3 regions of the Ruminococcus sp. 1001136sp1 genome follow, and region 1 is predicted to be linked to each of the others. Evidence: riboswitches for the same ligand, from Rfam matches in the RefSeq annotation. Region 1 holds a riboswitch; each other region holds the start of a gene.
What was found. Region 1 has a riboswitch for cyclic di-GMP ahead of ABHC48_RS19365 (ATP-binding protein). Riboswitches for the same ligand answer to the same signal wherever they lie in the genome.
Positions count from the first base shown of each region.

Region 2: linked by a shared signal. The riboswitch ahead of ABHC48_RS20140 (AAA family ATPase) and the one ahead of ABHC48_RS19365 (ATP-binding protein) in region 1 are both predicted to bind cyclic di-GMP.
Region 3: linked by a shared signal. The riboswitch ahead of ABHC48_RS08535 (hypothetical protein) and the one ahead of ABHC48_RS19365 (ATP-binding protein) in region 1 are both predicted to bind cyclic di-GMP.

Region 1 covers NZ_JBDPGY010000034.1:16,295-20,588, reverse strand. Annotated here, with positions in the region: gene ABHC48_RS19365 (ATP-binding protein) at 1-2,342, opposite strand, end outside; cyclic di-GMP riboswitch class I at 2,417-2,492, opposite strand; gene ABHC48_RS19360 (Uma2 family endonuclease) at 2,946-3,503, opposite strand; gene ABHC48_RS19355 (PrsW family glutamic-type intramembrane protease) at 3,912-4,294, opposite strand, start outside.
Region 2 covers NZ_JBDPGY010000043.1:1,878-6,171, reverse strand. Annotated here, with positions in the region: gene ABHC48_RS20140 (AAA family ATPase) at 1-1,567, opposite strand, end outside; cyclic di-GMP riboswitch class I at 1,640-1,715, opposite strand; gene ABHC48_RS20135 (helix-turn-helix transcriptional regulator) at 1,830-2,117, shown strand; gene ABHC48_RS20130 (hypothetical protein) at 2,360-3,475, shown strand; partial or broken gene ABHC48_RS20125 (Ig-like domain-containing protein) at 4,126-4,294, opposite strand, start outside.
Region 3 covers NZ_JBDPGY010000008.1:41,870-46,163, forward strand. Annotated here, with positions in the region: gene rho (transcription termination factor Rho) at 1-91, opposite strand, end outside; gene ABHC48_RS08535 (hypothetical protein) at 737-1,753, opposite strand; cyclic di-GMP riboswitch class I at 1,924-2,007, opposite strand; gene ABHC48_RS08540 (substrate-binding domain-containing protein) at 2,197-3,072, opposite strand; gene ABHC48_RS08545 (beta-propeller fold lactonase family protein) at 3,050-3,388, opposite strand; gene ABHC48_RS08550 (glycosyl hydrolase family 28 protein) at 3,419-4,294, opposite strand, start outside.

The sequences.
Region 1 (4,294 bases):
TTTATTCCTGCCTTTTTGCTGCGCTCCACATCATCCTGAAAAGCATTTGCAGACATGGCTACAATAGGGATAAGTTTTGCATCAGGACGATTCATTGCACGAATCTGTCTTGCTGCTTCCAGACCATCCATAACCGGCATCATGATATCCATTAATATCAGATCATATTCTCCCGGCTTTGACCGGGCAAAAATATCCACTGCCTCTTTTCCATTCCATGCACAGCGAACTAGCATGCTCTCATTTTCCAATATAAATTGTGCAATTTCCATATTCAATTCATTATCTTCAACAAGAAGTGCTCTTTTCCCTTTCAGTGAAACATTCTCAACGGATGATTCTGGCATTTTTGATTCTCTGTCTGAGGAAATCTGGAACGGCAATGTAATCACAAATGAAGTTCCCTCATCCACTTTACTGGTAAAACAAATCTGTCCTCCCATCAGTTTTACTAACTGGTTGACAATCGTCATTCCCAGACCAGTTCCCATATTTGCTTTCTGTTCCAGTCTGTTCTCCTGTGTAAAAGGTTCAAACAAATGCTCCTGAAACTCTTCACTCATCCCAATTCCATTATCTGTACAGGTAAATTCGAATACTGCGGTCCGGTCATCTGAACTGATTTCCTGGCAGCCAACAATAATCTTACCACCCACATGATTATAATTTACTGCATTACTTCCTATATTCTGCAGGATCTGCTGAAGATGAAGAGGACTTCCAACCAATTGATTATGTATGATATTGACAGCTCCCAGGTTCAGTGAAATTCCCTTTTCATGTCCCTGCATCTCAACAATACCAGTTGATTCCCCCAACACCTTGCGTAAATCGAAAGTTTTTTCTTCCAGCTGCAAGGTTCCGGATTCCATTTTATTCATATCCAGGATATCATTCACAAGATTCAGAAGAAATCCAGATGCTGTCAAGACCTTATCTCTGCACTCCTGCTGTTTTTGCAGATCTCCCGGAAAATGGTTTGCAATCTGCGTAATTCCACGGATTCCATTGATTGGAGTCCGGATATCATGACTCATTCGTCTGAGAAAATCAGTTTTTGAAATATTCGCTTTTTCCGCTTCCTGAGCGATCTTTTTTAACTGTTCCTGATATTCGAACTCCTGCTTTTTTTCTTCCGTAATGTCACGTGCTACATAAAGCACCTCCGTAACAGTTCCGTTTGCATCACGCTGCTTCACAATGAATCGTCCCATATGCCAGTGCCCATCTGTAGCAAGATATTCTCTCGCAATCGTCTCTTCCTGCTGCAGCCTGGCTGCCAGCGTTGTAACCTCAAAAAACTCCCGCATGGTTTTCTGATCCTCTCTGGAAACAACACTTTTCCGTGCGGTACGAAATGCTTCTGAAGCACATCCGTGACTACCTGTCAACCGATGCATTACCTTGCCCCCGACAACTTCTTCAAAACTGTCTGTTCGTAGATCCATAGAATAAATCGTCCAGTAAATCTTTGAAATTGCGGATATGACCGCATTGCTTTCCTGTGCTTCTTTTAGTGATTTTTTCAGAGTAACATTTTCAGAAATATCAAGGAATGTTGTTAGTATTGTTTTTTTTCCGTCTGATGTATAAAAAATTTCCGTCTTCGCAATCGCCGGTGTCAGATGTCCCTTTCCGTCAGGGATTACACATTCATAAGAAACAGCTCCGTCATGGTATCGCATATCCATCAGTTTCTCAATTACATTTTGATTTAAATAGGACACAGCCCCTATGAGTCTGCCCAGATTTTCCTGTGCTTCCTCAATTGTCTCCACTCCATAGATACGCATAGCTTCTGCATTCATATGGACAATCTCATGCTCTGGCAAGGTATAGGACAGCACTCCAACACTTATCGTATCCAGAAGCTCTTTATAATAAGAAATCTGGTTTTTGTTTTCATCCTTTAAATGCTGGTTCTGTTGCAGCAATCGGTTCTCCAGAAGTTTTTCTTTTTCAAAATGGACAATATTTCCTGCTTCCTGATGGTAACCAACAAGCCTGATCATGTTGTCTGGAGATGGGACTCTCCTTCCTGTGCAGCGTATATAAATGACTCCTTTTACAGGATGCATATAACGGTAAACAGCTTCTGATTCATGGCTTTTCAGTTCTTCCATGTAATCCCAGAAGCACTCCCTCTCCTGCGGATAAATATGTTCTGCCACATACTCCATACATTTTTCCGGAGACAGATCTTCTGTAATTCCAAACAGTTCATCTGTGATTTCATCTGTATACAGTCTTGTCTTTTTTCCTTTTTCAGACTCTACTTTCCAGAATCCGGAGTTTCCAGCCTGAAAATATGCCTGTATATCCTCATCGTTCAACTTTATCATAAACATGTCCCTCTCGAATAATATCTTTAGATATACAAATTAAAAGCACTGCCAAACAGACAGTGCATCTCATTTCATGCAACTGGCTGCCATTTTACAGGCCCTGTAGCTTTGCGTCCCAGACTTTCAGCTGGTTTGCCGATTTCCTTATTATAACTTTTAAAATTATGCAAAAAACTGATTTTATTATACTCTCTTACTCCACTTTGCACAAGGAAAATATCACAGCTTTAATGCTAAAAAAAAGAACAGTCGATACATATACTCGAACTGTTCTCCTACCTCCAAAGTCCACGCAGCATTGACATCACTTGAAGTATACGCATAAAAATATTAAGATACTTTCGTTTCCGCAAATATTATTTTCGCTTATGTTATTTTTGGACTTGGAAATATATAAATAATAAAATCAATCTCTCGGCTAAGATCACCGGCTGGATATTTCAGTTTTTCAAATTTTCCAATCAGTTCTGCTACAACAAGTATGTCCCTCATAATTTTTCTGTCGATATGGTATATCGAATGATTTTAAATGATGGTTTGAAGTGGATTGCTGAATACATACCTTATTGTACGGATCCACAAAAACCAGATAGTAAAGCTTCAATCAATATCCGCAAAAATTTCTGCCAGCGCCATACTGATATTCGGGAATTCTTTTAATGTGATTACGGTATCTGCATTATAATGCGCTTCCTCTGGATCATCCTGAAGAATATAACTATAGTTCAACTTATAACTTCCATCTTCCAGGTAGTAGATTTCAACTGCTCTTTCTCTAGGTGACACGATCCAATATTCTTCTACCCCAGCTTTCTGGTATATTTCTTTCTTGTCTGTTTTATCACGCAATGCAGTAGCCGGGCTAAGTGTTTCTACTATAAATTTAGGCACGCCAGAATAGGCACCGCCTTTTAAGTGTTTCCGTTCACACACAATCATAACATCCGGGATTACATAATCATCATTTATTTCAGGATGGTATTTGTAATCCAAGTTCTCAATGAATGCCAGACAAATACTTCCCTGCAGTTTTCCAGATATAATCCGGTATATATTTCCGTTTACGATACCATGCTGATAATTTGGTGATGGCGACATATCATAAATGACACCATTTATTTTCTCTTCCTTTTTGTATTCTTCCTTAAATAATGGCATATACGTTCCCTCCAAATCTATAATTCGTATCTTTGTCTGGCATTTATGTTTTGCAATGATTCCTATCAGCAACCTTTGTTTTTATTATAGCGGATTTTTTCCTGTAATACAATGCGTTTTCAAATGCTTGATAAAACCTGCAAAATAAGGGTTACTGTTCACTCCGTTCACAGTAACACGCTTCGCGATGCACAGAAATCATGCATTCGCATGATTTCGCGCCGCACTTCTCGAGTTTTCTGTGAACTACGTTCACAAAAACACCTCGCGGAATGTCACCAGCGAACAGTAACAAATAAGGAAACAAAGGCAGACGAAGAAGTTTTTTGCCAGATTAATGCGTTTGGCTTTATCCGGCTCTTTCACCGTCACCTTTCAAATAAAAACACTTTTTCGCGACAGAACATTTTATTCAAACTCAATTTTCCGATAAAGCCGGAACTTTTTAACCGCCAGAAGGGCAAAGATCAAAAATATCGGGAACAGATAGCCGATCAGGTTCCATCTGCTGTTTGCTGTGATCAGTATATTATAAATCCCATGGAAAACCACACATGCCCCAAGCGCCCCGATCGTGCCAGTGACCATGATCCATTTTTTCTGAAACACATAGGCGATTCCGCAGCCAAGTGCAATTCCGCACAAAAGATGAAGGGAACCAGCTGATACGCCACGGATCAGCACATAGGAAAAATCTGCTGCCCCGTTTTCTGTGAGATAACATACATTTTCAAAAGTAGCGAATCCAACGGCAATTCCAATAGCCGGGGATACAATTTCGTGCTTGTCAG
Region 2 (4,294 bases), on a different contig from region 1:
ACGTATCTACAGCTTCATATCCATAATCATTTTCACCTTTATTTGCAGTCAAAGAATACGCTTCATCTATAAATAAAATACCTCCAAGAGATTTTTGTATTACATCTTGTACTTTCAACGCAGTTTGCCCGACATATCCACCTACTAATCCAGATCGATCTACTTCTACTAAATGACCCTTTGATAATATTCCCAACTTGCAATATATCTTTGCCAGTAATCGAGCTACAGTAGTTTTTCCTGTTCCTGGATTTCCTGAAAACACTAAATGCAACGACATTGGAGTTTGCACCATACCTCTTTCTTCTCGTATTTTTCTAATTTGTAACAAATTAATTAATGAATTTACATCCTTCTTGACATTTTCTAACCCTATTAACGAATTAAGCTCGTGCAAAAGTTCTGGAAGAGTTAATTCTTCGTCTTTGGTGTAATTTTGCTCTTCTTGTTTCTTATCAAAAGTCTGTGTAAATTTACTTTTGCCAATTATTAGACTTTCAAAAGTAATGACACCATTATAATGTAATTCTCTCTGAATATAATTACGCAAATTTTCAAGATAAACCGTCAAAGTGTCAATCTCTTTTTCACTAACGTTTTCATCACATGCTAATAATTCTTTTCCAAACGCCTCATATGTTTGATACATTAATACACTCACAAACGAATACGATTCATTATTTTGCTGCGATAATAAAGTATTATCAATTTTTACAAATAGTTGGATTATTGCTGGGATTTTTTTTCCAAAATTTTCATCATTAATTTTGTTACTTATAATAAAATCTTTTATGTATTCTGCCGATAAATTAAAATCAAAATAATTATTTATCATTTCAACTTCTTCTGAAGCAATATCTCTATCTGCTCCAGCCAAATAAATCATATACACCAATAATTCTATTCGTAAAGCTTCTTTAGTAGATGTGTCGCCCATTTGTTTCATTCCAAGTCCAGCATTATCCAAAGAATCAGCTAATGAATACATATTATTTATAACTTTTTGTAAATCTTCATTTAAATCTGCTCTTATCATATCTGAAATCTCCACCTCTTTTACTTCTGGTTTTTTCGGGATCAAATATGAATAATCTTTTTTTCTGCTTGCAAAGTAGAAATAAATCTCTGCTCTATTAAAGTCATCTAAAGAATAAAATTTTATTTTTCGCCAATCTTCCTCTTTATCAGTAGGTACAATATAAACAATCAATTTATCACTATCATCATATATTTTCAATTCATCATGTATATTTGTATATATAAGGTGATATTCAGATCTTCCTGGTATTATTTCAAGATTCAAACGATATGCATTTCTTTTATTCTCCATAGCAGAATAAGTCATACCTTTATCATCGTTATCTTCCACAAAGAAAGATAAAGGACCAGAAACAGACTCTACACGTTTGTCAAAATTATCATAGTATGAAACTTCTGCATATCCTAATTCCATTTTTTTTACTGTATCATACGCAAAATAATCCAAAAATATTTTCTTATTCCAGTCATTAACCATTAAGCTAGTAAATTCATAACAACCTTCATACGGTTTTCTTGATCCAAACATCTGCTCTCTCCTCAAAATAAAAGCACTACTCACCGGAATACACTTCAGGCAAGTAATGCTCTCTTCACGTTCAATTGCAACTGGCTACCATTTTACAGGCCCTATAGCTTTGCGCCACCAGGTTTCCCCGGCTTTGCCCCTTATTCAGTTATCTATGAGGAAAATTATACGCTTATGGTATAGAAAAGTCAACTAATTAAACACATAATCCACCAAATAAAATCCAATTATATAGTATTATTTTACAGAAAGGGGATTTGATATGGTTGATTTTGGTAACAATTTAAAAACTCTTCGTTTACAAAATGGATTCACCCAAGCACAAGTTGCACAAAAACTTGGTGTAACAAAATCTGTTATAAGCGCCTACGAAACAGGACTTAGATTGCCCTCTTATGATATACTGATTAATATTTCCAAAATCTTCAGAGTGTCAACAGACTATTTACTTGGATTAGAGAACATCCGGGAACTGGATTTATCCGGTCTAACCGAAGAAGAAATTCAAGCATTACTTAATTTGATAAAAGCAATGAAACGTAGAAAATGATATAAAGCTATCGGGTATTGTCTGATCCGGTAGCTTTTTGTTGTATTCTGACTGAAATGGTTTTATACTGGTTTTATAAGATTTGCTACATATCTCCAGCCATAATCAGAATACAAAATGCACATTCAAAGTCCAAAAGATAATGTAATATGGCAATACTGTAAATGATTACTAAAATTTATTTTCCTGTATACCTAAAATAAACTGGTATACTGATAATCTTGTTTTATTAGAGGATAATCATGTTAATTTTAAATGTATTAGATCGTATATTTTATTTTATATTTCCAATATCTATTTTTACTACACTTATTATCCAAACAATAGAAAATTTATTGAAGCCATCTAAAAATAATGCCAAAATAAATGCTCCAAACAATAGCAGTCAAAAATTCACTTGGAAAAATCACATAGAGTCAGCAATTTCCATTTCAGCAATCCTTATAATTGCTGCACCAGTCCTATTGATTTGGATAAAAAGAATTCAAAATCTATATTGGCTAATTGCTATTATTTCAATACCCATATGTATAAAAGGAATTGTCACTTTCTGTCACGCAATTGGAATTATAAAAAAAGTAGTAATATCAAATGATATTGGCAAGTTATCCTCTATTGAATGGACTGCAATTAATATATTAGCATATACAATATGGTTTTTAAATATACAGAATATTTTTAAAATTTTACTAAAGGAACTATATGAAACTACTAATGTTTATATGTCGGACATGTTAATAGCCTTGTCCCATATTATATTATTCTCTCTGTATATTTTTATCCTTTGCGCTTTACTTTCAGAATTACTAATTAATATTATAGGTGTTCTAAAAAAATTATATATCAAATTATTATTGAAAAATAAGATAACAGATTTTGAACAATACTGGATAAATAAAATTGAAGAAACTCCCAAATTAAAATCAACTCTTATTTTTCAATGGGAACTAATTGGAAGACAGCCGTACTTTATACATTGGATCCGATACATTTTATTACCAATTACGTTTATTTTTGATAGTTTTCTTGCACTTATTAATATATCCCTTTCATCAATTAGTTCTTCTATTGGTTTGCTTAGTCTCTTAATAAGAATGTTGAGGAAAGCTCTAAAACAAATGCTAAACTGGTTATTAAATCTTTCAGATAAAAGAATAATTGCAATTTCATTTCGTATCTCACTTATAATGGCTTTAGTATGTACTGTTGTTTTTAACCGTTATCAACCTATATTCAGAATGCAAGAAGCTAGTACAGCTGTTCTCGAATTTATAGCTAGTGCAATAATTATCCCTATTATCTTTGAATGGATTAGTTCTTTCAAAAATAATCTTGTAAATAATGCTAAAGCTTCATAATAGGCTTATCTATTGTTACAGAGCATACCGCCACATATGCTCTTTTGTTATATGAAACCGGGACTGATGCTGTTTTGGAATCAACCTTCCCGGGAATATTATATATCAGCCACACAGAGCCACGATAAACCCAAGGCGATACAGTATAAAAATCACCCCTTGCAAACCCTTTATTTTACTGGCTTTTCAAAGAGTCAAAATTCAACCATTTGTTATCGCCAAGATGTAAGAAAAAATAAGGCTTTGTGGGGTATTAAAAGAATGACTAGTAGTCATTTTGTGTTAATTTTTTAACATTCCATTTTATATGAACCCATAAAAAATATGGGAAAATACGATATCTCCGCGATACCATATTTTAATTGACTTCGTGCGCAATCCCTTATAAATACTGCTATCTCAACATTTCAAAATGTGATTATATCGTTATTTTTTTAACAATATATATTTAAAGGTGGAAGGGGGGGACTTTTTACTAGCCATAAAAGCACTACCACTGCTCCCCAGGGGGGGGGTACTTATAAACTCTGGAATTTTTACATGCCCCGGTCAGATACATGGCGGTATATAAACCAAAAATTATTTTCCAATCTGGCAACAGAGCGAAAAAATAGGGCATACCAGATAATATCCAGTATACCCTATATGTATTACTTAACTTTCACTTTACACTTCTTTGTAATTTTTCCAGACTTAATCGTAATAGTTGCAGTGCCTTTCTTTTTACCTGTTATTTTTCCATATTTACTAACAATCGCAATCTTCTTGTTTGAGGATTTATATGTAACTGTATCTGGGCTTCCAGCATATGAAAGTTTA
Region 3 (4,294 bases), on a different contig from region 1:
GCTTTCTCATAGTAGAAATGCCCTTCAGTCCTCTGGCTTTTGCCAAGTCTTTCAGCGTAGCCAGGGATAATGATTCATACTTTTCTTTCATCAATCATCTACCTCTTCGACTAATACAATTCTAAAACACATTTCAATTTTGATTTAACGGGATACAAATGTCTGATTAGACAGAAGCTATATACTGAATTATAAAAACATCCTTCAAAAAACTTATTAAAGTTGATTCTAACACATTTCAGGCGCCGTGTCTACATCCATTCCAAATATATATTACTGTTCACTTAGGACCAGTGACCCCAATATATCTATCCCTGCCTGCAAGAAAGTGATAACCTTTGTTTTGTATTATACACACCTAAGGTTTTTCATTGCAAGAATTTTCTGTCGACACATATCCAGACTCTTCGACATAGTTACTGTTCACTCCGTGACCAGTAACACGCTTCGCGATGCACAGAAAGACGAACCTTCTTGTGACAAGCACAAGAAGTAGCGTTTGCTGCGCAAACTTAATTCTCGGGTTTTCTGTGAATTTTGTTCACAAAAAACACCTCGCGGAATGTTACCAGTGAACAGTAACTCGACATATATAAGATTACGGCTCTCCCGGTGACAAAAAGGTAAGTACTATCTGTCACTTACCTTTTTATAAAACACTATTTTCCCGCGCCTGTGGTATCCACAGTAAAACACCCGGAGATATTTCTCCGGGTGCCGGTCATCTTTAAAATCATTAGTTCCAGAACGCTCCATAAATCTTCTGGATCTTAGCGATCTGTGCATCTGTAATCTGATTCAGTGCATTCTGAACAGCTGCATAAGTCTGTGGTCTGCTACTCTTCAGGGAAGCATTGTTCAGGATGTAATCCTTAACAGATTCTGCAAAATATTCGGAAGCATTCTGTGTTACATAGGCTTTATTAAAAGCTGTAACATTTGCCTTCTCAGCTGCAAAAATGCTCTGGAAGCTTGCTGTCTTATCTGCATTTCCTGCGATAAATGCAAGGAAATGACCCAGCTCATGATAAACAGAATCATCAATCTGCTTCATTGTAATAGATCTTGATCTTGCATCAAAATATCCTGAATAGTTGACGGATGGATCAACAACAAGCTTAAATCCCAGCTGCTGATATGCTGCAATTACACGATTGTCCATCTTGCCTGCAACACTTGCTACATTTTCCTCGTGTTTGCTCTGGTTCTGTGAAGAGCTTGCTGCTGCAGTTACCTGGGCAGCGGAAGCACCAGAAGAAGTAGTGCTTACAGCGGTCTCATTGTCAATTGATACCTGCTGTGTAGTTGTTGTCTGAACAGTTGTTGTGATCTTGGATGTAACAACTTTCTTTTTGGATTTCTTGGTGTATTTCGCTGTTGCTTTGGTAACAACGGTTGTCTTGGTATCTACTGTTGTATTACCGGATTTATTTGTTTTATTGGTTACTTTTGTTTTAGTTTTCAGTTTCTTGGTGTAGCTCTTCTTGGAAGCCTTTTTTAATTTAACAGTCTTCCTGGTTGTCTTGGTACTGGAGGTAGTCTTCACAGTAGTCTTCGGCTGGGAAGCCAGTGGAGTTTCATCTTCTATGATGGAAGTCTCCATGATCGGATCTGTGTAACTGGGGAATTCAGGTGTTTCTCCTGTTCCTGAGAATAATGAAACGCCGCCGATCACTGCTGCCAATGCTATAGCAGCACAACTGGAAACAACTTTTTTATTTGCGAGCCACTCTGTTAATTTCTTTCCTTTCATAAATAACACACCTTTCTTGAACCATAATGTAACTGACTTGCCGCTATCTGGAAACTATCAGTCCCATCAGTTTGTGGAAATAAAAAAACCGTTTATCAGATTAAATAAACGGTCGCCACAAACAGAAGAACCACGTCTCCTGTCATATTACATTACCTAATCAATATCAATGCGGCAACCGGCTGTCATAGTCTTGAGACCTTAGACCCTTGGCTTTGCGTCCCTGTCTTTCAACAGGTTTGCCTTTTATTCACTTCTTATAATAAAGCAAACTGTCACTTTTGTCAACGGAATTCCCTTGTTAAAACTTACAAAAATCCGTCTAAAAAGTACGAAAACAAAAAAATCTGTAAAAATATCTGAGCGGATCGTAACGCATGATAATCCTTCTCAAATATTTTCACAGATTCCTTTTCGATGTAATGGATAGCAACAAACACACCTTACAGCTTGCGTGTAGACTCCCGCTCTATAAGAGTTCCGCTCAGTATTTGCCGTTTCACTACCTTTTTCCGGTCGATCAGATCAAACAAGGTACGGACGCTCTGCAGGGCAGTTTCCACTCTTGGATATTTCAATGTGGTGATGGATGGATGATAATATTCCGCAATGTCCTGACCATCTGCTCCTGCCACACAATAATCCTCCGGTACTCTTTTGCCGCTGTCAATAATTGCTCTGCAGGCGCCTACCGCCAGAGTATCTGAAATTGCATAAATACAGGAAAAATCCACCCCCGATTTCAAAAGCTCACAGGTACAGTTATAACCATTCTCAATCGTATAGATTCTTTTACCTGGTTTTAAACGAATTATAAGCTTCTCATCATACTCCAGTCCATTTTTTTCCAGTGACCTTTTATAGCCATTGAGATGGCATCTTCCAAGACCTTCATCTCCGGAAGTAATAAAGGCGATCCTTTTATGTCCGCAGCTGCACAGATAATCAACCATACTCTGGCTCTCAATCTCTGTATCAGTCGTCACAAGGGCACTTTTAGGATAAGTTCCTGTATCCTCCGGAACTGTTTTTCCGGAACCACTGATCACATACGGAACTCTCAGCATTCTCAGCCTTGACTCGTCATAATTATACATACCTCCAAGAAATATGATTCCTTTGACTTTTTTCTCTTTTTCCAGCTGAAGGGCAAGCTCAACTTCGTCTTCATCATCTGCTACATTCTGCAATACCAGGCAATATTTCCTGTCACGGACTTCCCGCTCCAATACATGAAGCATAACACCCCAGTATGAGTTGCTGATTTCTTTTATTATAACTGCGATCGTATTGGAATCAGCCCTTTTCAGATTTTTCATCCTTTTCAATATGACAGGATGCTTTTCCAGGCATCTGAAGACCTTCCTTTTTCTCTGCTGTAAGCCTTTCTTCCTGAACCCCTACTTCATATTCCACAATTTCCGCAGCATCTTCACTTTCACTTACCGCAAAAAGCCGGTTCTTCACCAGACAAATCCAGGAAGGATTCTGCATTTGTATGATAAGAGGAGTTCCTGCAACATCTCCCAGGATCTCATTATACGGAATCAGATAGATACCTTTTCCAAGCTCCTGCTTCTCCAATACAGCAGGGGCATCATGCTGTGTATAGGTTCCGACAAGCAAAATATCCATGCTTTCTTCCATCTCCTTTGTTAATTCCTTTTACTGGAATTTCAGTTCATCTGACAATTCCACAACCATGTGTAATTCACCAGGTGACATCACCTTTTCTCCATGAATTACCACATTGTCAAAATAAAAGCCATGAGGTCTGCACACTTCATTTTTCATCTCAAAGCCACGTATAATGGATACTGGAAAAGTGCCTTCTGTAATTTCAATATTTTTAAAGAAAATATCATTTACCATGCCTCTTTCCCTGTCTCGTGAATACTTGGAATCAAGAGTTTTAATATCAATAAATTTTTCCTGGGCATCTTCAATTCGGATGTTTTCATAAACAATATCATGTACATGGGCACGGTCAGCGTTATGAATTGTCAGTACTCCACCTGACTGATTGCCCTCATACTGGCAATGTACAACATCACAATTTCTGAAAACAACATCTGTAATTTCGTCACATCTGGTTTCATATCCGATTTCAAGTGTGTTTCCAAATTCTGCATTCCAGAACAGGCAATCCTCAACAAGGATATGTCTCACATCTGTGCAGCCTGACGGATCCTGGAATTCCACAGCCTTAATAGATATACAATCATCATTTGCCCTTATAAAGCAATTACGAAGCACTACATTCTCACATCCGACTATATCGACGCCATCTCCTGTGATCACTTTTCCCAGAACATTTACATCTTCAATCAGAACATTTTTACATGCAACCGGAACAATATGCCAGGAACCACCATCCAGAAGTGTGATTCCGCGTATTTCAATGTCCTCACCCAATACAGGAACGATCAGCTGCTCTGCACCATTTTCATCCCATGCATGCCAGTTTCCTCCATACAGGATTCCGTTTCCCAGAATACGGACTCTGTCTGCCATTCTGGAATAGATTCTTCCACTTACAAC